DNA from 3 places in the Isoptericola sp. NPDC057559 genome. Region 1 is predicted to be linked to each of the others. Evidence: predicted binding sites of a transcription regulator. Region 1 holds the regulator's gene; each other region holds the start of a gene.
The links. Region 1 encodes LexA, which represses DNA repair genes until DNA is damaged. Its sites were predicted from a motif close to TCGAACANNTGTTCGA; they were not measured.
Positions count from the first base shown of each region.

Region 2: the regulator LexA is predicted to act here: its motif matches at 3,909-3,924, upstream of ACFU5J_RS03485 (DUF222 domain-containing protein).
Region 3: the regulator LexA is predicted to act here: its motif matches at 3,097-3,112, upstream of uvrA (excinuclease ABC subunit UvrA).

Region 1 is NZ_JBHVFQ010000042.1:7,799-15,628, reverse strand. Features, by position in the region: gene hflX (GTPase HflX) at 1-1,265, shown strand, start outside; gene ACFU5J_RS21090 (ATP-dependent DNA helicase) at 1,364-3,424, shown strand; gene ACFU5J_RS21085 (L-lactate dehydrogenase) at 3,434-4,393, shown strand; gene lexA (transcriptional repressor LexA) at 4,448-5,272, opposite strand; gene ACFU5J_RS21075 (LysM peptidoglycan-binding domain-containing protein) at 5,523-5,861, shown strand; gene nrdR (transcriptional regulator NrdR) at 5,987-6,514, shown strand; gene ACFU5J_RS21065 (DUF5302 domain-containing protein) at 6,670-6,855, shown strand; gene serA (phosphoglycerate dehydrogenase) at 6,950-7,830, opposite strand, start outside.
Region 2 is NZ_JBHVFQ010000002.1:114,361-122,190, forward strand. Features, by position in the region: gene ACFU5J_RS03470 (FAD-dependent monooxygenase) at 1-1,061, shown strand, start outside; gene ACFU5J_RS03475 (gamma carbonic anhydrase family protein) at 1,090-1,689, shown strand; gene ACFU5J_RS03480 (dihydrofolate reductase family protein) at 1,774-2,340, shown strand; gene ACFU5J_RS03485 (DUF222 domain-containing protein) at 2,364-3,875, opposite strand; gene ACFU5J_RS03490 (hypothetical protein) at 4,004-4,414, shown strand; gene ACFU5J_RS03495 (GNAT family N-acetyltransferase) at 4,457-4,924, opposite strand; gene ACFU5J_RS03500 (thiamine pyrophosphate-binding protein) at 4,952-6,616, opposite strand; gene ACFU5J_RS03505 (alpha-L-fucosidase) at 6,800-7,830, opposite strand, start outside.
Region 3 is NZ_JBHVFQ010000004.1:191,459-199,288, reverse strand. Features, by position in the region: gene ACFU5J_RS06945 (OsmC family protein) at 1-19, opposite strand, end outside; gene uvrA (excinuclease ABC subunit UvrA) at 38-3,067, opposite strand; gene ACFU5J_RS06935 (YciI family protein) at 3,208-3,504, shown strand; gene ACFU5J_RS06930 (TerC family protein) at 3,567-4,664, opposite strand; gene ACFU5J_RS06925 (TerC family protein) at 4,661-5,680, opposite strand; gene uvrB (excinuclease ABC subunit UvrB) at 5,945-7,830, opposite strand, start outside.

The sequences.
Region 1 (7,830 bases):
TCGTCCTCGTCGGCCTGTACTCCGGCGGCGAGGCCGCCGCCCGTGACGCCGAGGTCTCGCTCCGCGAGCTCGCGGCCCTCGCGGAGACGGCAGGCTCGCAGGTCCTCGACGGCCTGCTGCAGCGCCGGCAGAAGCCCGACCCGGGTACCTACCTCGGGTCCGGCAAGGCGGCCGAGCTGGCCGAGGTCGTCGCCGCCGTGGGCGCCGACACGGTCGTCGCGGACACCGAGCTGGCGCCCTCCCAGCGGCGCGCGCTCGAGGACATCGTCAAGGTGAAGGTCGTCGACCGGACCGCCCTGATCCTCGACATCTTCGCCCAGCACGCCAAGTCGCGTGAGGGCAAGGCGCAGGTCGAGCTCGCGCAGCTCGAGTACCTGCTCCCGCGCCTGCGCGGCTGGGGCGACTCGATGTCCCGCCAGGCCGGCGGCCAGGTGGGCGGCCAGGGCGCCGGCATGGGCTCCCGCGGCCCCGGTGAGACGAAGATCGAGCTGGACCGCCGGCGGATCCGCAACCGGATGGCCAAGCTGCGCCGCGAGATCGCGGCGATGGCGCCCGGGCGCGAGACCAAGCGGCTGGACCGCAAGCGGCACGGCGTGCCGAACGTCGCGATCGCGGGCTACACGAACGCGGGCAAGTCGTCGCTGCTCAACGCGATGACCGACGCCGGCGTCCTCGTGGAGAACGCCCTGTTCGCCACGCTGGACCCGACCGTCCGCAGGTCGCGCACCGAGGACGGGCGGCCGTACACCCTCACCGACACCGTCGGGTTCGTGCGCCACCTGCCGCACCAGCTCGTGGAGGCGTTCCGCTCCACCCTCGAGGAGGTGGGCGACGCCGCGCTGCTCCTGCACGTGGTCGACGTCTCCCACCCGGACCCCGAGGGGCAGATCGCCGCGGTCCGCGAGGTGCTGGCCGAGATCCCCGGCATCGCCGACGTGCGCGAGGTCGTGGTGCTGAACAAGGCCGACGTCGCCGACCCGGCCGTGGTCGGTCGCGTGCAGCGTCGCGAGCGGCACAGCGTCGTCGTGTCCGCCCACTCGGGCGAGGGCATGGCCGAGCTGCGCGAGCTGGTGGCCGCCGAGCTGCCCCAGCCGCAGGTCGAGATCGACCTCGTGGTGCCGTACTCCCGCGGCGACCTCGTGCACCGCGCGCACGAGACCGGCGGCTCCGTGGCCGAGGAGCACCTCGCCGAGGGCACGCGCCTGCGCGGTCGCGTCGACGAGGGCCTCGCGGCGGAGCTGCGGCACGTCGCCGTCACGGGCTGACCACCCGGCGGCGGGCGCTCCCCCGGGGGCGTCCGCCGCCGTCCCCCGTCCTCGGCGCGCGGCGTCCGGGGGTCGGTGACCCGCCCTAGGATCGTCGGGTGACCTCCGCCGACACCCCCGACGCCCAGCAGCTCCTCGACCTGGCGGTGGGGGCGCTCGGCGGCGGCCGGCGCGACGGGCAGCACCAGATGGCGGCCGCCGTCGCAGAGTCAGTCGAGGAGGGCCGGCACCTGCTCGTCCAGGCCGGCACCGGCACCGGAAAGTCGCTCGCCTACCTGGTGCCCGCCGTGCGGCACGCCGTCGTCGACGGCAAGCGCGTCATCGTCTCGACGGCCACCCTGGCGCTCCAGCGCCAGGTCGTGACGCGCGACCTGCCCCTGGTCGCGGAGGCGGTGGGGCCGAAGCTGCCGCGCGCGCCCAAGGTGGCGCTGCTCAAGGGCTGGCACAACTACCTGTGCAAGCACAAGGTCACCGGCGGGTACCCGGTCGAGGGCGCCACCCTGTTCGACCTGCCCGCCGACCCCGGCCCGGGCGAGGGCGCCGGTGCCGAGCAGCACCCCGCGCCCACCGCGTCGCGCGGCCGCGGCGGTCGTGCGGACGACGCCGCGAGCCTCGCCGACCACGTGCGGCGGCTGCACGCCTGGGCGGACGAGACCGACACCGGCGACCGCGACGACCTCGTCCCCGGCGTCCCGGACCGCGCCTGGCGCCAGGTGTCGGTCACGGCCCTGGAGTGCCTCGGCAACCGCTGCCCCCTGCTGACGGAGTGCTTTCCGGAGCACGCCCGCGCCGCGGCGCGCGAGGCCGACGTCGTCGTGACCAACCACGCGATGCTCGGCATCGCCGTCTCCGGGAGCCCCGGCGTGCTGCCCGAGCACGACGCGGTCGTCGTCGACGAGGCCCACGAGCTCGCGGAGCGCGTGACCGCGGCCGCCACCGTCGACCTCTCCCTGACCGTGGTGGAGCACGCCGCGCGCCTCGCGCGCCGCCACGGGGGCACCGAGACCTCGGCGCTCGACGCGGCGTCCCAGCAGCTCGGCACGCTGCTCGCCACCGCCCCGGCGGAGCGCTTCCCCCAGGGCCTGCCCGACGACCTGCGCGTGGCCGTCGCCGCCGTGCGCGACGCCGCGCGGGAGCTCCTCACCCGGCTCAAGCCCGCGGGGGAGCCCAAGGGCCAGGCCGCGCCGGACGCGGGGATGAAGATGGCGCAGTCCGCCGTGCTGCAGCTCTTCGAGGTCGCGGAGCGCATGGCGGCGGAGGACACGACGGCGGACGTCCTGTGGTGCTCCCGGCCGCCCGAGAACGCCCCCTGGGCCGGCGACGGCGTCACCCGGCTGCACGCGGCGCCGCTGGCGGTGGCGGGCCTCATCCGCACGCACCTGCTCGGGGAGGCCACGGGCGTCTTCACCTCCGCGACCCTCGCGCTCGGCGGCACCTTCGACCCGGTCGCGCGGTCCCTCGGCCTGGCGGGCTCGGGCGGCACGGACGAGACGGCCGACTGGACCGGTCTCGACGTGGGCAGCCCGTTCGACTACCCGCGCCAGGGGATCCTCTACGTCGCCCGGCACCTGCCCGCCCCGGGCCGCGAGCCGACCACCGACGCCCAGCTCGACGAGATCGGGGGCCTCATCGAGGCCGCCGGCGGCCGCACCCTCGGGCTGTTCTCCTCCCGGCGCGCGGCGCTCGCCGCGGCCGAGGCGATGCGTGAACGGCTCGACGTGCCGATCCTGTGCCAGGGCGACGACCAGCTGCCCACCCTGGTGAAGGCGTTCGCCGACGACCCGGCGACGTGCCTCTTCGGCACCCTGTCGCTCTGGCAGGGCGTGGACGTCCCCGGGCCCAGCTGCCAGCTGGTGCTCGTCGACCGGATCCCGTTCCCGCGCCCGGACGACCCGGTGAAGGCCGCCCGGGCTCGCTCGGTCGAGCAGGCGGGCGGCAACGGGTTCATGCAGGTCTCCGCCACGCACGCGGCGCTGCTGCTGGCCCAGGGCGCCGGCCGCCTGGTGCGCACGGGGGACGACCGGGGCGTCGTCGCGGTCCTCGACCCGCGGCTGGCGACGGCCCGCTACGGGTCGTTCCTCACCCGGTCGATGCCGGACTTCTGGCCCACCACCGACGGCGAGCTGGTCCGCGCTGCGCTGCGGCGCCTGGACACCTAGCCTGGGCCCGTGGACGGCACACGCAGCACGACCAAGCTCGCGATCGTCGGCGCCGGCGCGGTGGGTTCCACCCTCGCGTACGCGGCGCTCGCCCGGGGGGCGGCGCGCTCCGTCGCCCTGATGGACGTCAACCGCGCCAAGGTCGAGGCCGAGGTCCTCGACCTGCGGCACGGGAGCATGTTCATCCCGCAGGCGGAGATCGAGGGCTCGGACGACGTCGAGGTGTGTCGCGGGGCGGACGTCGTGGCCGTCACCGCCGGGGCCAAGCAGAAGCCGGGCCAGAGTCGCCTGGACCTGGCCGAGGCGACCGTGGGCCTCACCCGCACGATCCTGCCGCAGCTCCTCGAGGTCGCCCCGGACGCGGTCTACCTCATGGTGACGAACCCCGTCGACGTGGTGACGTACGCGGCGCAGGAGATCAGCGGGCTGCCGCGCGAGCGCGTCTTCGGCAGCGGCACCGTCCTCGACTCCTCCCGGCTGCGCGACGCGCTCGCCCGGCACTGCGGGGTCGCCGTCGGCAACGTGCACGCGAACATCGCGGGCGAGCACGGCGACTCGGAGATCGTGCTGTGGAGCTCGGCGACGATCGCCGGGGTGCCGCTGCTGGACTGGCGCCCCTTCCGCGGGCGGCCGCCGCTCGACGAGCCCGCCCGGCACCGGATCGCCACGGACGTGGTGGAGTCCGCCTACCGGGTCATCGCCGGCAAGGGGGCCACGAACTACGCCGTGGGGCTGGCGGCGACCCGCATCATCGAGGCGGTCCTCAACGACGAGCACCGCGTGATGAACGTGTCGTCGCGCCTGGACGGCTTCTACGGGATCAGCGACGTCTGCCTCTCCGTGCCGTCCCTCGTCGACCGGCGCGGTGTGGCGGAGACGATCGACACCCCGCTGTCCGACGACGAGGTCGCCGGCCTGCGGGCGTCGGCCGAGGGCATGCGCGAGGTGCAGCGCCGACTCGGCCTCTGAGCCCCTGACGCGCCGGACCCCCGGCCCGGTGCGGGCCGGGGGTCCGGCGTCTCGTCAGAGGCTGCGGAGCACGGCCACGACCCGGCCGAGCACCTGGGCCTCGTCGCCCGGGATGGGGGAGTAGGCGGCGTTCTGCGGCATGAGCCACGTGTGGCCGCCGGTCTGCTTGAAGGTCTTGACCGTCGCCTCGCCGTCGATCATCGCGGCGACGACCTCGCCGTTCTCCGCGACCGGCTGGCTGCGCACGACCACCCAGTCGCCGTCGCAGATGGCGGCGTCGACCATCGAGTCGCCCGCCACCTTGAGCAGGAACAGGTCCCCGTCGCCGACGACCTGGCGGGGCAGGGGGAAGACGTCCTCGACGACCTGCTCGGCGAGGATCGGGCCGCCCGCCGCGATCCGGCCCACGAGCGGGACGTAGGAGGGTGCCTCGGCCGGCTGCGCGTCCGAGCCGGCGACCGACCCGGCGACGAATCCCGGCGTGCGCGGCGCGGAGACCTGTCCCTCGCCGTCCGACGTCGCGGGCGCCTCGGGGTCGACGACCTCGATCGCGCGCGGCCGGTTGGGGTCGCGGCGCAGGAAGCCCTTGCGCTCCAGGGTGGTGAGCTGGTGCTTGACCGACGAGGGGCTCGCGAGGCCCACGGCCTCGCCGATCTCCCGCATGGTCGGCGGGTACCCGCGGTCCTCGACGGAGCGCCGGATCGTCTCGAGGACGCGCCGCTGGCGCGGGGTGAGCCGGTCGGCCGAGGGGACGATCTCGCTCACCGACGCGAGCGCGGCCTCGGGGGCGACAGGCGTGTCCTCGGGGGTCTCCTGCCGCGCCGGCCACGGCGTGGCAACCGTCGTGGACGCCGGGGCCTGGTCCCGTCCGCTGGTCATCGCGTTCTCCGTCCTGCAGGGGCGCGGCCCGCGGGCGGGCCGATGAAATCCGACAAACCTTCCATCGCGCTGCTGGTCACTCTAGGCCAGTTCCGGCCCGACATCAAACATCTGTTCGATCAGCCCTCGACCGTGTCGCCGGGACGTGGTACACCTAGTACAGCAGTTCGACGTACAGGTGTTCGACGAACGGATGTTCGACGGCAGCCGCCCGACGGGCGACGACGCGACGTGAACCGGAGGCAGGACGATGCAGAACCCGCGCAGCACCACCGACGCACCCGGGTTCCTCGGGCTGGGCGGGCTCCGGCTCACCCGGCGGGGGCGCGTCGTGATCGCCGCCCTCGTCCTGCTCGTGCTGGTCGCCGCCGGGCTCGTGGGCCAGCGCGCCGTCGCGGACGCGCCGGGGTCGGGCGTGGAGGTCCGGCTCCACACGGTCCAGCCGGGCGAGACCCTGTGGCAGTACGCGCGCTCGGTCCGGGACACGGGCGACGACCTGCGTGACGTCGTCGCCGACCTGCGCCAGCTCAACGGCCTCACGACGGCCGAGCTGCAGGCCGGTCAGGTGGTCCTCCTGCCCGAGGACTGAGCGCGCGCTGCGCGACCTGGGCGGCGACGGTGCGAGGATGGACCCTGCTTGCGCCGGGCGCGGCGTCCCGCTTACCTTGTCGGGCAGCCGGGCGCCGGTCCGGAGCCGAGCGCAGGAGACCAGCGATGCACTGCCCGTTCTGCCGCCACGCGGACTCGCGAGTCATCGACTCGCGCACCTCCGACGACGGTTCGTCCATCCGCCGACGGCGGCAGTGCCCGGCGTGCCAGCGCCGCTTCACGACGATCGAGACGGCGAGCCTGTCCGTCGCCAAGCGCTCCGGCGTCACCGAGCCGTTCAGCCGTGACAAGGTCGTCGCCGGGGTGCGCAAGGCGTGCCAGGGCAGGCCCGTGAGCTCCGACGACCTCGCGCTGCTGGCGCAACGGGTCGAGGAGACGCTGCGCGCGTCGGGTCGTCCCGAGATCGAGGCGAACGAGGTCGGGCTGGCGATCCTGGGGCCGCTGCGCGAGCTGGACGAGGTGGCCTACCTGCGGTTCGCGAGCGTCTACCAGTCGTTCGAGTCCCTCGAGGACTTCGAGAGCGCGATCACCTCCCTGCGCGCGGAGCGCGAGGCGCGTGCCGACGACGCGGAGCGGGACGGGGGCACCGAGGGCGCGGAGCCCGCGACCGTCGGCCGCGACGCGTCGCGCTGACCCAGGGCTCAGCGACCGTTCGCGGCCCCCGGGTGCCCGCTCCGGGCGCAATGCTCTTGGCGCGACGCGCGGCGGTAGAGCATGCTGGTCGGCACCAGGTGCTGCGCGGTCTGCCGTGCGAGCACGTCCACCCCGACGATGACGAGGTGATCGTGATGACGACGGACGACGCCAAGGGCGCCAAGCCCAGCGAGGACACGAAGGCGCGCTTCCGGGAGGCGCTGGAGCGGAAGAACGCCGCCAGCCACCCGACCGCCGGCAAGGACGGCAACACGGGGCAGGTGCACGGCTCGGAGACCTCCGGCCCCGTGCAGAAGATGTTCCGCCGCAAGTCCGGCTGAGCAGTCCGGTCCCACGACCACGCGAGGGCGTCCCCGGGTCTCCGGGGACGCCCTCGGCGTGTGTCGGCGTGTGTCGGCCTGTGTCGGCGTCGTGTCAGCGCGCGGCCGGGCCGGGCGGGAACTCGGGCCGCTCGAAGGCGTCGCGGATGCGCAGCCGGATCGTCGACGGCATGGCCTGCAGCTTCGCGGAGGCGCCGCGCTGCGTGACGTCCGAGATGTCCGTGACCACGTAGCCGACCTCGCCGCGGGTGGCGAGCATCTGCGCCTCGATGTTGGCGCCGTGGTCCGCGAAGACCTGGTTCACGGCGGCGAGGACGCCCGGCACGTTGCGGTGCAGCAGCATGATGCGGCCCACGCCGGTGTGCGCGAGCTGCAGGTTGGGCAGGTTGACCGAGAGGGTCGTCGAGCCGGTCTGCACGAAGTCCCGGAGCTTCTTCGAGACGAACTCGCCGATGGCCTCCTGCGCCTCCTCGGTGGAGCCGCCGACGTGCGGCGTGAGGATGACGTTGGGCAGGCCGCGCAGCGGGGAGGTGAACTCGTCGCCGCGCTTCTTCGGCTCGGCCGGGAAGACGTCGACGGCGGCGCCGCCCAGGTGGCCCGACAGGATGTGCTCCCGCAGCGCCTCGAGGTCGACCACGAAGCCCCGCGAGAGGTTGAGGAAGATCGCTCCCGGCTTCATCCCCGCGAACAGGTCGGCGCCGAAGAGGCCGGCGTTGCCGGGGCGCCCGTCGACGTGGATCGTCACGGCGTCGGCCTCGGCGAGGAGCTCCTCGACCGTCTCGACGCGGTGGGCGTTGCCCAGCGAGAGCTTCTCGGCGGTGTCGTAGAAGACGACCCGCATGCCGAGGTTCTCCGCGAGGACCGACAGCTGGGAGCCGATGTTCCCGTACCCGATGATGCCGAGGGTGCGGCCGCGCACCTCGTGCGCGCCGTCGGCGGTCTTGTCCCACACGCCGTCGTGCAGCGCCTTGTCCC
Region 2 (7,830 bases), on a different contig from region 1:
CGGACGACCACCACCGGGTGCGCACGACACCGATCGAGGAGATCGTCCGCCGGGCCAACGAGATCCTCACGCCGTACACGCTGGACGTGAAGGAGGTCGCCTGGCACAGCGTGTACGAGGTCGGCCACCGCGTCACCGACAAGTTCGACGACGTGCCCGACGGCGAGGAGCACCGCACCCCGCGCGTCTTCCTCACCGGCGACGCCTGCCACACCCACAGCGCCAAGGCGGGGCAGGGGATGAACGTGTCGATGCAGGACGGGTTCAACCTGGGCTGGAAGCTCGGGTCCGTGCTGACCGGCCTCAGCCCCGAGTCCCTCCTGGCCACCTACACCACCGAGCGGCAGCCCGTGGCGCAGCAGCTCATCGACTTCGACCGCGAGTGGTCGAGCCTCATGGCCCGCAAGCCCGAGGAGATCTCCGACCCGCAGGAGCTGGCCCACTACTACCTCGCGACGTCGGAGTTCCCCTCCGGGTTCATGACGCAGTACGGGTCGTCGTCGATCGTGGCCGGCGGCGCGCGGCAGGAGCTGGCGGCCGGCTTCCCGCTCGGCAAGCGGTTCAAGTCCGCCGAGGTGACGCGCGTGTGCGACGGCAACGCCGTGCACCTGGGCCACCACGCCAAGGCGGACGGCCGGTGGCGGGTCTACGCGTTCGCCGACGCCGCCGCCCCGGGGGCGCGGTCCGCGCTCGACTCGTGGGCGGCCTGGCTGGCGTCGCCGGAGTCCCCCGTGGCCCGGTGCACGCCGGACGGCGCCGACGTCGACGCCGTCCTCGACGTGAAGGTCGTCTACCAGCAGGCCTTCCAGGACGTGGACCTCGCGGAGGTCCCCGAGGTGTTCCGGCCGCAGACCGGACCCCTGGGGCTCACCGACTGGGAGAAGGTGTACGCCGCCGGGCCCACCGTCTGGACCGGGGACGACATCTTCGCCGAGCGAGAGCTCTCCCGCGACGGGGTGGTGGTCGTCGTGCGCCCCGACCAGTACGTGGCGCACGTGCTGCCGCTCGACGCCACCGACGAGCTCGCCGAGTTCTTCGCGGGGGTGTTCGTCGGCCGCTGACGCCGTCCCCGCTGGTACGTTCCGGGCCATGCTGATCCGTCATCGAGGAACCGCGCCCACCGTCGACCCGTCGGCGTACGTCGCGCCGACGGCGGTGCTGGTCGGCGACGTGCGCGTCGCCGCCGGGGCCCGGATCCTGCACGGCGCCGTCCTCACCGCGGAGGACGGCGCCGTCGTCGTCGGCCGCGACACCGTGGTCATGGAGCAGGCGCTCGTGCGCGGCCGCCGCGGCCACGACGCGCGGCTGGGCGACGCCGTGCTGGTGGGCCCGCACGCGCACGTCAACGGCAGCGTGGTCGAGGACGAGGCGTTCGTCGCGACCGGTGCCGCCCTGTTCCCGGGGAGCCGGGTCGGCGCCGGCGCGGAGGTGCGCATCCACGGCGTCGTGCACGTCAACACCGTCCTCCCGCCGGGCGCGGTCGTGCCGATCGGGTGGGTCGCCGTGGGCGACCCGGCCCGGATCCTGCCGCCCGGGAGCCACGACGAGATCTGGGCCGTGCAGCGCGAGCTCGACTTCCCGGGCACGGTCTACGGGACCGCGCGGGACACGCCGGCGCGCGAGACGATGCGCCGCCAGTCGGAGTTCTACGGCGCGCACCGGGACGACGAGGTCGTCGACCCGGGGTAGCCGTCGTCGTGCGCGCGGCCCCAACCCCTGCGAATACTGGGGCGGAGGCGTCGCCGACGACGCGCGCCAGGAAGGGGCCCTGCCATGGCCGACCTGATGATCGACTACATCACCTCGCTCGACGGGTTCGGCTCCGCCGAGGGGTGGCCGGGGCTGTGGGGCATGGGCGGCCCGGACTACTTCGCCTTCCTCGAGCGGGACGGCCGGCTGGAGTTCACCACCCTGCTGGGCGCCACGACGTACCGCCTCTTCGCCCAGTTCGCGGAGACGGGCGAGGAGGAGATGGCCGAGGTCACCGCGCGCCCCAAGGTCGTGTTCTCCCGGACGCTCACCGAGCCGCTGGAGTGGGCGAACACCACGCTCGTCCCGGGCGACGCCGTCGAGGCCGTGCGCTCCATGAAGCAGGAGGGCGTCCCGCTCCGGACGATCGGCAGCCCGGGCCTCGCCCGGTCGCTCCTCGTCGCCGGCCTGGTGGACCGGGTGCGCGTGGTCGTGTTCCCGGTGGTCAACGGTGCCACCGGTGGCGACCGCCTCTACGACGGCTGGCCCGACGTCCGGCTGGAGCTCCTCGACAGCCGCACCCTCGACGGCCGGCTGCAGCTGTTGGAGTACGCCCCGACCGTGCTGGACGGGCCGCCCGGGACGGACTGAGGCGCGATCCCGAGGCGGTCCCGTCAGTACGGCGGGTCGTCCTGGTAGGTGGCAGGGGGCTCGACCGATCCAGCGACACCCGCGGCGGCGCTCTGGCGGGTCGGACGGCCGGGATCGAGCTCGGGATCGGGCTCGGGATCGGCCTGGCGGGTGAAGTGCCCCGCCTCGGTGGCCCATGCGTCGAGCTGGGCGAGAGCGTGGTCGGCGGTGCCGGGGGCGGTGAGGTAGGTGCGGCCGCGGGGTGAGGTCCAGGCCAGGACGCCGTGGTCGGCCTGTTCGACGTGCCAGCGGGACTCGTGCTTCAGGGTGTGGTGCCTGCGGCACAGGTGAGCCAGGTTGTCGGCATCGGTGGGGCCGTCCTCGGCCCAGGCGGTGGTGTGGTCGACGTCGCAGCGGCGAGCGGGCACGCGGCAGCCGGGGAATCGGCAGGTGACGTCGCGCTGGGTGAGGAACGCGCGCAGGTCGGCGGGCACGGTGTAGCTGCGGCGGTCCACGGTGAGCATCGCGCCGGTGACGGGTTCGGTGAGCAGGCGTCGCAGGGTGGGCGCGCGGGCGGCCAGGTGGCGTGCGGTCTCCGCGTCGACCGGTGTCGTGCCGTCCAGCAGGCCGGGGGATTCGCCGGCCCCGGCCAGCGTGGTGACCGGGACGGTCACGTGCACCACCGGCCGGACCGTGCGGGCCAGGGTGGCCAGCGGGTCGGGCAGGTCTGGTGGTGCGGTTCCCGGTGCGGTTCGTGGTGTGCTGCCTGGCCCGGCACCTGCCGTGGCGCCTGGGCCGGGTGCCTCGACCGGTGGGCTGGCGATGCCGTCGTCGAGCAGGAGGGCGGTCAGTGTGGCCGCGCGCAGCTGCCCGACGCCGCGTGGGTCGCCGTTCGTCCTGGCACGGGCGGCTGTGCGGTGCAGGCGGTCGTAGGCGGCACGCGCGACCGGGGTGGGTAGGTGTGCGGTCAGCCAGGACATCCCGTCGGCGCCGTCGTCGACCCACACGTTCGCCTTCAGGGCGGCGGCCTCATGGCGGACCTCGGCGGGCACGGGGTGCAGGCGGTCGCGGGCGGCGCGGACGAGCGCCCCGAACCGTGCCGCCGTCAATCCGGGGGCCCGGTCCAGGACCGTCCGCTCGACCTGTCCTGCGACGCTCGCGGGCAGGTCGCCGACCGCGTCGGCGAGCTTCGCCGCGTGCTGGTAGGAGATGGTCCCCGCGCACAAGGCGTCCAACGTCGCGGTCGCCTTCGAGGCCAGCACCTGGGCGTCCGCGAGCCAGCCGGCCGCGACGTGCTCGCTGACCCCGAGCGCGCACCCGACCTCCGCCACCAGCGCCCGGTGCGCCACCGAGCCACGTCGCTCCGCCGTCGCGGACGACACTCGCTCCATCTCGACGTCGAGCAACGCCTCCGGCACCACCCGCGCCGCGGCCAGCACCCGAGCGAGCGCGACCGTGCGGCGACCCGCCGCCGCGTTCACCATCGCCTGCTCGTCCGCGGCCTGTTCCAGCACAGCATCCAGCCGGGAAGCGGCGGTGCTGGGCGGTGTGGCCATACGAGTAGCCAACCACCCGCCACCGACACTCCCTCGAACACGTGTTCGAGCCTCCATGGCGGGTGAAGCGACCCCCAGCGCAGGGCCAGCGGCTTCCGCGTGGCGAGCACGCCCAGCATCATGAGCACGTGAAGAACGCTGGTCGCGCCGGCGTGGTCGCTGCGGTCGTCCTCGTCCTGGCGACCGCCTGCACCGACGACCCGCCGCCTGTCGACCCGACGTCGCCCGCCGCGTCGTATGTGCGCTCCGGGCCGTGGAACGAGGGCGACGCGGCGGCGCTGGACGGCCTGCTGCAGCTCGTCGACGGCTGCCTGGTCGTCGAGAGCGACGGCACGACGATCGTGCCCGTGTTCCCGTCCGACTTCGCCTGGGACTCGCGGGCCCGGACGCTCGAGGCCTTCGGGCTCACCTTGACCGTCGGCGAGCAGGTGCACCTGGGCGGCGGCATGACGAGCGGCCCTGTCGAGCACCTCCCCGACTCGTGCAGCGGGGAGCAGTTCCTCGTCCAGAGCGGCCAGAGCGAGCCCCGCGAGGGCTGACGCCCCGACCTGGGACGAGCCGGCACGCACCCGCTCCTGGGCTCACGTCCGGGGAGCCGTCGTCCGCAGGAGCTGCGGGGAGGACGCGAAGCCGAGCCGCTCGTCAACCGGCACCGCCCTGCGGCTGGAGTGGACGGTCACGTGCGCCGCGCCATGACGTGTCGCATGCTCCGCCGCGGCCTCCACGAGCGCGGTGCCGAGGCCGCGACCGCGGTGGTCCGAGCGGACGAAGACGGTCTGGATGTCGGCCGACAGCCGACCGGTGGCACGGGGGCGCGGGACCCGCGGGACCCGCGGGACGAACGCCACCCATGCCATCCCGACGACCTCTCCGTCCGTGCTCCGGGCGACGAAGGCGGCGTGCGAGTCGCCGCGGTGGGCCCACCATCGACCGAGCTCGGCGGCGAACTCGTCGACCGCCTCGTCGTCGCCCACCTCGCCGGCGGTGTCGACGTACAGGAGCTGTGCGAGGTCCACGACGTCGGCGGTGGTCGCCCGGCTGATCAGCATGGGTGCAGTCTGGCGCGACCAGCCGCGCTACCGCGTGCGGCTCACCCGCAGGACCTCCTCCTGCCACGGGGCGACGACGGTCGAGGAGATGCGGCAGTCGAGCATGAGGAAGCGGCGCTGCCCGACGGGCTCGCGCGCCCACGTCCCGAGCCGGTCGAGGTCGTCCAGGGTGCGCACGACCACGCCCTCGGCGCCGACGGCCGCGGCGAGCGCGGCGAAGTCGGTCTCGGGGATGCGCATGGGCTCCTCGGCGAGGCCCTGGCGCCCGTAGACGTGCACCTCGGCGCCGTACACGGCGTCGTTCCAGACGACGGCGACGCCCCGACCGCCGGCGGTGCGGACCGCGGTCTCGAGGTCGGCGAGGGCCATGAGCCCGCCGCCGTCGCCGGTGGTGAGGACGACGGTCGCGTCGGGCAGGGCCGCGGCGGCGCCGGGCACGCTGGGGAACCCGAGGCCGATGGACTGGTAGGCGGTGCCGACCATCATCATGCGGTCGGGGGAGGCCACCGGCCAGTACATGTTGGCCCAGCCGATGAAGTGGCCGCCGTCGGAGACGACGACGCGGTCGGCGGGCAGCAGCGCGCCGATGCGGCTCGCCACGCCGCGGGGGTCGAGCCGGCCGTCGGCGGCGATCCCGTCCGCGGGGCCGGTGTCGTAGGTGCGGGCGGCCGCGACGCCCACGGAGTCGCGCCAGCCCGAGGGCACGGCGCCGAGGGCGCGCAGCTCGTCGAGCAGCGCGCGCGTCACGAGGGCGGCGTCCCCGCGGATGAACGAGCCGACGTGGCGGTGGGTCGCCGCCTCGGCGGTGTCCACCTGGACCACGCGGGTGCCGGGGGAGAAGAGGTCGCCGAACCGCATCGTGAACTGGTTGAGCGACGCGCCGACCACGACGGCGACGTCGGCCTCGCGTACCAGCGACATCGCGCCGTCGGCGCCGAAACCGCCGGCGACGCCGAGGTCGTACCGGCCGTCGGGGAACACGCCCCGGCCGAGCGCCGTCGACGCGGTGAGCGCGCCGGTCGCCGCGGCGAGCTCACCCAGCGCCTCCCCGGCGCCCGCGAGCCAGGCGCCGCGGCCGGCGAGCAGCAGCGGCCGCTCGGCACCCGCGAGGGCGCGCGCGAGGTCGGTGATCGCGGCGGCGTCGAACGGGCCCACGGGTGCGAGCGGCCCGGGCAGCGCCGGCTCGGGCGCCTCGGGGACGGGGCCGGCCTCGCGGGCGGCGACGTCGTAGGGGATCGCCAGGACGACGGGCACCCGGTAGGTCAGGGAGTGCTCGATCGCGATGACGGTGGTCGCGGCGGCGTCCGCGCGGCCGACGGTATAGGTGCGGGCGCCGACGGCGGCGGCCAGCGCGATCTGGTCGACGTCCCACGGGCGCGGGCCCGACGTCGGCTCGTCGCCGGTGAGCAGCACCAGGGGCACGCGCGCCTGCGCGGCCTCGGCCAGCGCCGTCAGCGTGTTGGTGAAGCCGGCGCCGTAGGTGGCGGTGGCGGCGGCGATGCGGCCCGACGCGCGGAAGTACGCGTCGGCCGCGACGACGCCACCGGCCTCGTGCCGGACGGCGGTGAAGCGCGCGGACGTCGCGCGCTCGACGTCGTCGAGGAACCAGGCGTTGCCGTTGCCCATGACGCCGAAGACGTGGTCGACGTGCTGGGCGAGGGTACGGGCGACATGGGCGGACACGGTGGGCACGGGGCCTCCAGGGAACAGTGACGGATGAGTGGTGCGGTCCGTATGTGTCCCGTGCGAGCCCGGCGCCGGTCGGTGGACGACTCCGACGACCGGGCTGCCGCGCGCCCCTTTTTCGAGCGCAGGCGGTGCGTGTCCGCCTCGACACCGGGGAGCATAGTCCAGCCCGGTGCCCACCGTGCGGCGTCAGCCCAGGTCGTCGAGGAACAGCTCCACCACCGGCACGGCGACGTCCGGCCGCACGGTGGGCAGGTGCAGCGTGAGGGTGCCGGCCGGCTGGCCGCCGGGGTTGGTGTTCCACGCCTTCTGGTCGGGGTCGGTGCGGGAGGTGCGCAGCTCGGAGCCGTCGTTCAGCAGCTGCGCGTACCGGACCCGGTCGGCGAGGCCGCGCAGGTGCACGTGCCCGAACGGCCAGGCGAACAGGTGCACGTACAGGCGGTCGCCGCGCTGGGTGAGCACGGCCCCGGGCGGCAGCCCGGGCGCGACGGCGGCGGCGAGGTCGGCGTCGGCCGGGCCGGCCCCGGTGATCGACCGACCGTGCAGGCGGGTCCACGCACCGAGCGCGGCCAGGGTCGTGGTGTCCCGGGCGGGGACGGCGCCGCGCCCGTCGGGCCCGATGTTGAGCAGCAGGTTGCCGCCCTTGGAGACCGTGTCGACGAGCATGCGCACCAGCAGGTCGGGGTCCTTGAACTTCGTGTTGTCGCGGTCGTAGCCCCAGCTGCCGTTGAGCGTCTGGCAGGCCTCCCAGACGACGAGCTCCCCGGCGGCGTCGCGCATCGGGGCGTCCGGCTGGTACTGCTCGGGGGTGACGAGGTCGCCGGGGATGCCGAGGCGGTCGTTCACCACGGCCTGCGGCTGCAGCTCGCGGACCAGGGCGAGCAGCTTCTCGGCCTCCCAGTCCTCGGGGTACTTGCCGCGCCAGCCGTCCTTGTCCTCGGCGAACGTGAAGTCGAAGAACACGTAGTCCACCGGCCCGTACCCGGTGAGCAGCTCCCGCACCTGGGCGTGCAGGTACTCGCGGTACCGGGCCATGTCGCGGCCCTCGTTGAGCGCGTGGGCGTCCGGGTCGTCCCGGCGGGGGTGCACGTGGTCCACGGTGAAGTCGGGGTGGTGCCAGTCGATGAGCGAGTGGTAAAGCCCGAGGTGGAGGCCCTCCTCGCGGACCGCCTCGGCGAGCTCGGCCACGAGGTCGCGCCCGCGGGTGCGGGCGATGCTGT
Region 3 (7,830 bases), on a different contig from region 1:
AGTTGTGGTGCGCACCCATGGCCCACACGCTAGGGCGTCACGCCGCGCTGCGCCCTCCGGACCGCTTCGTCGTGCCCTTGCCCTTCCCGGGCTCCTTCGCCTTCGCGGCGCCCTTGCCCTTGGCCGTGCCCGCACCCTTCGCGGAGCTGCGGGTCCGGGGTGCCGAGGACGCCGAGGTGGCGGCGGCGCTGCGCGTCGACGTCCGGCCGGCCACGGGCACGGCCGGGTGCTCGTCGAGGATGCGCGCGAGGAACGTGCCGGTGTGGCTCGCCTCGACCCGGGCCACCTCCTCCGGGGTGCCCTCCGCGACGACCGTGCCGCCGCCGGAGCCGCCCTCGGGGCCCATGTCGACGATCCAGTCGGCACTCTTGATGACGTCGAGGTTGTGCTCGATCACCAGGACGGTGTTGCCCTTCTCGACCAGCGACTGCAGCACGCCCAGCAGCTTGCGGATGTCCTCGAAGTGCAGGCCCGTCGTCGGCTCGTCCAGCACGTAGATGGTGCGGCCCGTGGACCGCTTCTGCAGCTCGCTCGCGAGCTTGACGCGCTGCGCCTCGCCACCGGACAGGGTCGGGGCGGGCTGCCCGAGCCGCACGTAGCCGAGGCCGACCTCCACCAGCGTGGTGAGGTAGCGCGAGATCGCCGGGAACGCGGCGAAGAACTCCGCGGCCTCCTCGATCGGCATGTCCAGGACGTCCGCGACGGTCTTGCCCTTGAAGTGCACCTCGAGGGTCTCGCGGTTGTACCGCGCCCCGTGGCAGACCTCGCACGGCACGTAGACGTCCGGCAGGAAGTTCATCTCGATCTTCAGCGTGCCGTCGCCGTTGCACGCCTCGCAGCGCCCGCCCTTGACGTTGAACGAGAAGCGGCCCGGCCCGTACCCGCGGACCTTCGCCTCCTCCGTCTCCGCGAAGATCTTGCGGATCCGGTCCCACACCCCCGTGTAGGTGGCCGGGTTGGACCGCGGCGTGCGCCCGATCGGCCCCTGGTCGACGTGCACCACCTTGTCGAGCTGGTCCACGCCGGTGACCCGGGTGTGCCGGCCGGCCACCTGGCGCGCCCCGTTGAGCTCGTTCGCGAGCACGGTGTGCAGGATCGAGTTCACGAGGGTGGACTTCCCCGAGCCGGAGACGCCCGTCACCGCGGTGAGCACGCCCAGCGGGAACGACACGTCGATGCCGCGCAGGTTGTTCTCGCGCGCGCCGACGACCGTCACCTTGCGGCGGGGGTCCGTCGCACGACGCTCCGCCGGCAGCGCGATCGAGCGCCGACCGGACAGGTAGGCGCCCGTCATCGAGCCCTCGGCCTCGAGCAGCCCGGCGTAGTCCCCGGAGTGCACGACGCGCCCGCCGTGCTCGCCGGCGCCGGGGCCGACGTCGACGATCCAGTCCGCGGCCCGGATCGTGTCCTCGTCGTGCTCGACGACGATCAGCGTGTTCCCGAGGTCGCGCAGGCGCGTGAGGGTCTCGATCAGACGGCGGTTGTCCCGCTGGTGCAGGCCGATGGACGGCTCGTCGAGCACGTACAGCACGCCGACGAGACCGGAGCCGATCTGCGTGGCCAGCCGGATGCGCTGCGCCTCGCCGCCCGACAGGGTGCCGGCCGGGCGCTCGAGGGACAGGTAGTGCAGGCCGACGTCGACGAGGAAGCCGAGCCGGGCGTGGATCTCCTTGAGGACCTCGGTCGCGATCGCGCGCTCGCGCTGCCCCAGCTCCAGGCCGTCGAGGAACCGCTTGGCCTCGTCGATCGGCAGCCGGCAGACGTCCCAGATCGACTTACCGCCGACGGTGACGGCGAGGACCTCGGGCTTGAGCCGCGCGCCCGAGCACACCGGGCACGGGACCTCGCGCATGTAGGCCTCGTACTTCTCCTTGGACCAGTCGGACTCGGTCTCCCGGTGCCGCCGCTCCAGGAAGGTCACCGCGCCCTCGAAGCCCGTGGAGTACTGCCGCTCGCGGCCCCACCGGTTCTTGTAGCGCACGTGCACCTGGTGGTTGCGCCCGAAGAGGATCGCGTCGCGGGCACGCTGCGGCAGCGCACGCCACGGCACGTCCATCGAGAAGCTCATCTCCTCGGCCAGCGCCGTCAGGACACGCTCGAAGTACTCCGACGACGTCAGCGCCCAGGGCACGACGGCGCCCTCGCGCAGCGTCCTCTCCTCGTCGGGCACGACGAGGTCGGGGTCGACCTCGAGCCGGAAGCCGATGCCGGTGCACTCCGGGCACGCGCCGTACGGGGCGTTGAACGAGAAGGTGCGGGGCTCGATCTCGTCCAGCGCCAGCGGGTGGTCGTTGGGGCACGCCCGCTTCTCGGAGAACTTGCGGACGCGGTCGAGGTCGTCGATGTCGGCGTCGACGAGCTCCACCATGACGAGCCCGCCGGCGAGGCGCAGGGCCGTCTCCACCGAGTCCGTCAGCCGCCGCTGCACCCCGTCGCGGGAGACGAGGCGGTCGACCACGACCTCGATGTCGTGCTTGAGCTTCTTCTCCAGCGCCGGCGGGCTCGTCAGCTGCACCACCTCGCCGTCGACCCGCGCGCGGGCGAAGCCCTGCGTCTGCAGCTCGGCGAACAGGTCGGCGTACTCGCCCTTGCGCCCACGGACGACCGGGGCCAGGACCTGGTAGCGGGTGCCCTCGGGCAGCTCCAGCAGCTTGTCGACGATCTGCTGCGGCGTCTGCGAGCGCACCGGCTCGCCGCACACGGGGCAGTGCTGCGTACCCGCGCGCGCGAACAGCAGGCGGAGGTAGTCGTAGACCTCCGTGATCGTGCCGACCGTGGACCGCGGGTTGCGGTTGGTCGACTTCTGGTCGATCGACACCGCGGGCGACAGGCCCTCGATGAAGTCGACGTCGGGCTTGTCCATCTGCCCGAGGAACTGGCGCGCGTAGGCGGAGAGGGACTCCACGTAGCGGCGCTGCCCCTCGGCGAAGATCGTGTCGAACGCCAGGGAGGACTTGCCGGAGCCCGACAGACCGGTGAAGACGATGAGCTCGTCACGCGGGAGGTCGAGCTCGACGTTGCGCAGATTGTGCTCGCGGGCGCCGGAGATGACGAGGCGGTTGCTCACCCGGGCATCCTACGTCGGCGCGCCGACATTCGTACAGGCGTTCTATGCGAACGGGGGCGTCGATCCGGTCACACCGCGACACCGGGCCGGGCCCCTGGACGCGGGCCGCTCCCCCGACCGGCGGGTGCTTGGATACGGCCATGCCCGTCTTCGCCGTCACCTACGTCTACGTCACCGACCCAGACCGCCTCGCCGAGGTCCGGCCCGAGCACCGGGAGTTCCTGCGCGGCCTGCACGAGACCGGCGCGCTGCACGTGTCCGGCCCGCTGCCCGCCACCCCCGACGGCGAGCCCGGGGGCGCCCTCCTCGTCGTCGAGGCCGACGACGCCACGGCCGCCCTCGAGCTGCTCGGGGCCGACCCGATGCGTCGCGAGGGCCTGGTCGCCCACCGTGCGGCACGAGAGTTCGTGCCGGTGATCGGCGGCTTCGCCGCCTGACCCGACGACGAGGGCCCCGGACGACGTGTCGTCCGGGGCCCTCGTCGTGTGCGCGGCCACCGTCAGCGGCCGGGCGCCTCCGGACCGGACGGGGTCGTCTCGGCCGTGCCCTCCGGAGCGGTGCCTCCACCCGCCACGTCGGTCGCCGTCGCGCCCTCCGGCGCGCCCGTCGTGGCCTCTGCCGCCACCACGGCGGTGCGGTGCGTCTTCGCGAGGCTCGCGACGGTCGCGATCGCGATCGACCCGAGGATGATCACGAGCGACAGCCAGATCGGGATCTCCGGCGCCCACTCGACCGGCTCGCCGCCGTTGAGGAACGGCAGCGTGTTGGTGTGCAGCGCCTCGAGGATGAGCTTGACGCCGATGAACCCGAGGATGACCGCGAGCGCGATCGGCAGGTACACCAGCCGCTCCAGGAGACCGCCCAGCAGGAAGTACAGCTGCCGCAGGCCCATGAGCGCGAAGATGTTCGCGGTGAAGACGATGAACGGGTCCTTCGTCAGGCCGAAGATCGCCGGGATCGAGTCGAGCGCGAACAGCAGGTCCGTCGAGCCGATCGCGACGAAGACCACGAGCATCGGCGTGAAGAGCTTCTTGCCGTCGACGACGGTGCGCACCTTCGCCCCGTCGTACTTCTCGCTCAGCGGCAGCACGCGCCGCAGCATGCGGATCGCGACGTTCTCCTTGTACTCGTCCTCGTCGTCACCCGCGACCAGCTTGATCGCGGTGTAGATGAGGAACGCCCCGAACAGGTAGAACACCCACACGAACTGCTCGAGGATGGCCGCGCCCGCCAGGATGAACGCCCCCCGCAGCACGAGCGCGATGATGATGCCGACCATGAGCACCATCTGCTGGTGCTGCTTGGGCACGGCGAAACGGGACATGATGATGACGAAGACGAACAGGTTGTCGACGCTCAGCGAGTACTCGGTGAGCCAGCCGGCGTAGAACTCGCCCGCCGGCGCCGCGCCCCCGACCGCGAGCATGACCAGCCCGAACACCAGCGCCAGGCCCACGTAGAAGGCGACCCACAGGCCGCTCTCCTTCATCGACGGGACGTGGGGTCGGCGGCCCACGATCGCGAGGTCGACGGCCAGCAGCAGGATCAGTGCTGCGAGCGACGCCGCCTCGAACCAGAACGGCAGCTCGTGGGTCATGCATCTCCTTCAGGGGTGGAAGCGGGCTCGGCGGCCGCTCGGACCTGCCTGTCCCGCCGGTCGCGCGCGAGGGAGGCGATCGTCGTGACGGCGAGCACCACCACGATGAAGCCGAGGGAGACCGTGGTCGGGATCTCGGGGATCGCCTCCACGTGCTGCCCGCCGTTGACGAACGGCACCTCGTTGGTGTGCAGGGCATGGATCACCAGCTTGACGCCGATGAAGCCGAGGATCGCCGCCAGGCCGTAGTTGAGGTAGACGAGCCGGTCGAGCAGGCCGTCGACGAGGAAGTAGAGCTGTCGCAGGCCGAGCAGCGAGAAGGCGTTGGCCGCGAAGACGAGGTACGTCTCCTGCGTGAGGCCGAAGATCGCGGGGATGGAGTCCACGGCGAACAGCAGGTCGGCACTGCCGATCGCGACCATGACGATGAGCATCGGCGTGATGAACCGCTTGCCGTCGATCTTCGCGATCATCTTGTCGCCGACGTAGGTCTCCGTCGTCGGGAACAGTCGCCGCGTCAGGCGCAGGACGCCGTTCTCGTTCCACTCCTCGTCGTGCCCCGTGCCCGAGCGGGCCTGGACGATCGCGGTCCAGATGAGGAACGCGCCGAAGACGTAGAAGACCCAGGCGAAGTTCGCGATGATCGCGGCACCCGCGGCGATGAAGATCGTGCGCAGCACCAGGGCGATCGTGATGCCGATGAGCAGCACGCGCTGCTGGTACTCCCGGGGCACCCGGAAGCTCGTCATGATGAGGACGAAGACGAACAGGTTGTCGACGCTGAGCGACTTCTCCGTGATGTAGCCGGCGAAGTACTCCCCGCCGTACTCGCCGCCCCACACGATCCAGACGACGACGCCGAACACCAGGGCGACCGCGACGTAGGCGAGGGACCACGTGGCGGACTCGCGGAGCGTCGGGGCGTGCGGGGTGCGCACGTGGCCGACGTAGTCGACGGCGAGCATCGCCAGGATGACGACGACGGTGACGATCCAGACCCACAAGGGCACGTTCATGGACAAACCTCCGGTACGTAGCACTGAGCACCGGAGGTCTTCCCCACCCGGACGGGCTGCGCGCCGTGCGTCCGGGCCGAAGAGGCCGGACCGGCGTCGGTGCCGGACGTGATGACGACCTCATCGTGGGCGGGGTACTCCCCTCCAACCCGCATACCCTACATGACACCCCGGGCGACGAATCCGCGCACGTCAGGGGGCGAATCCGACGCGACGACGCAGGTCCGAGGCCCTCCGGCGCCGCCCCGACGTGACGACCTCGCCTCAGGCCGTGGCCGCCTGCATCTGCCGGAGCTCCTTCTTCAGGCCGCCGATCTCATCGCGCAGCCGGGCGGCGACCTCGAACTGCAGCTCCGCCGCGGCGGCGTGCATCTGGTCGCTCAGCTCCTGGATCAGCTCCGCGAGCTCGCCCGCGGCCGCGCCGGCGAGGCGGTTGCCCGTCGTCGCGCCCTCCTTCGGCGACCCCGGGACGGGCGCGCGGCCCCGCCCCTGGCCCGAGGCGGGCGCCTTCCGGTACCCGCCGGAGAGCAGCTCCTGGGTGTCGATGTCCTCGCGGGCCAGCATGTCGGTGACGTCGGCGATCTTCTTGCGCAGCGGCTGCGGGTCGATGCCGCGCTCGGTGTTGTACGCGACCTGCTTGGCGCGGCGGCGGTCGGTCTCGTCCAGCGCGTACCGCATGGCGGGCGTGATCTTGTCCGCGTACATGTGCACCTGGCCGGTGACGTTCCGGGCCGCGCGGCCGATCGTCTGGATGAGCGACCGCTCCGACCGCAGGAAGCCCTCCTTGTCCGCGTCGAGGATCGCGACGAGCGACACCTCGGGCAGGTCGAGGCCCTCGCGCAGCAGGTTGATGCCCACCAGCACGTCGTACTCCCCCAGCCGCAGCTCGCGGAGCAGCTCGACGCGCCGCAGCGTGTCCACCTCCGAGTGCAGGTAGCGCACCCGCACGTCCTTCTCGAGGAAGTAGTCCGTGAGGTCCTCGGCCATCTTCTTGGTGAGGGTGGTGACGAGCACGCGCTCGTCCTTGTCGACGCGCTCGCGGATCTCGTGCAGCAGGTCGTCGATCTGGCCCGTGGTCGGCTTGACGATGACCTCGGGGTCGACCAGCCCGGTCGGGCGGATGACCTGCTCGACGACGCCGTCCGACATCGACAGCTCGTAGTCACCGGGCGTCGCGGACAGGTAGACCGTCTGGCCGATCCGCTCGACGAACTCCTCCCAGCGCAGCGGCCGGTTGTCCATCGCGCTCGGCAGGCGGAACCCGTGCTCGACGAGCGACCGCTTGCGGGACATGTCGCCCTCGAACATGGCGCCGATCTGCGGCACCGTCTGGTGCGACTCGTCGATGACGAGCAGGAAGTCCTCGGGGAAGTAGTCGAGCAGCGTGTTCGGCGGCGACCCCTGCTCGCGACCGTCGATGTGCCGCGAGTAGTTCTCGATGCCGCTGCAGGTGCCGATCTGGCGCATCATCTCGATGTCGTACGTGGTGCGCATGCGCAGGCGCTGCGCCTCCAGCAGCTTGTTCTGCCGCTCGAGCTCGGCGAGGCGGTCGGCGAGCTCGGTCTCGATCCCCCCGATCGCGCGCTCCATGCGCTCCGGCCCCGCGACGTAGTGCGTGGCCGGGAAGAGGTACACGCTCTGCTCCGACCGGATCACCTCGCCCGTCAGCGGGTGGAGCGTCTGGATCGACTCGATCTCGTCGCCGAACATCTCGATGCGCACGGCGAGCTCCTCGTACACCGGGATGATCTCGACCGTGTCGCCCCGGACCCGGAAGGTGCCGCGCGTGAAGGCCGTGTCGTTGCGCGTGTACTGCATCTGCACGAAGCGCCGCAGCATGTCGTCGCGGTCGACGAGGTCGCCGACGTCGAGCCGCACCATCCGGTCGACGTACTCCTGCGGTGTGCCGAGGCCGTAGATGCAGGACACGGACGCGACCACGACGACGTCGCGACGGGTCAGCAGCGACGACGTCGCGGAGTGCCGGAGGCGCTCGACCTCGTCGTTGATCGAGGAGTCCTTCTCGATGTAGGTGTCCGTCTGCGCGATGTACGCCTCGGGCTGGTAGTAGTCGTAGTACGAGACGAAGTACTCGACGGCGTTGTTCGGCAGCAGCTCCCGGAACTCCGTGGCGAGCTGCGCGGCGAGGG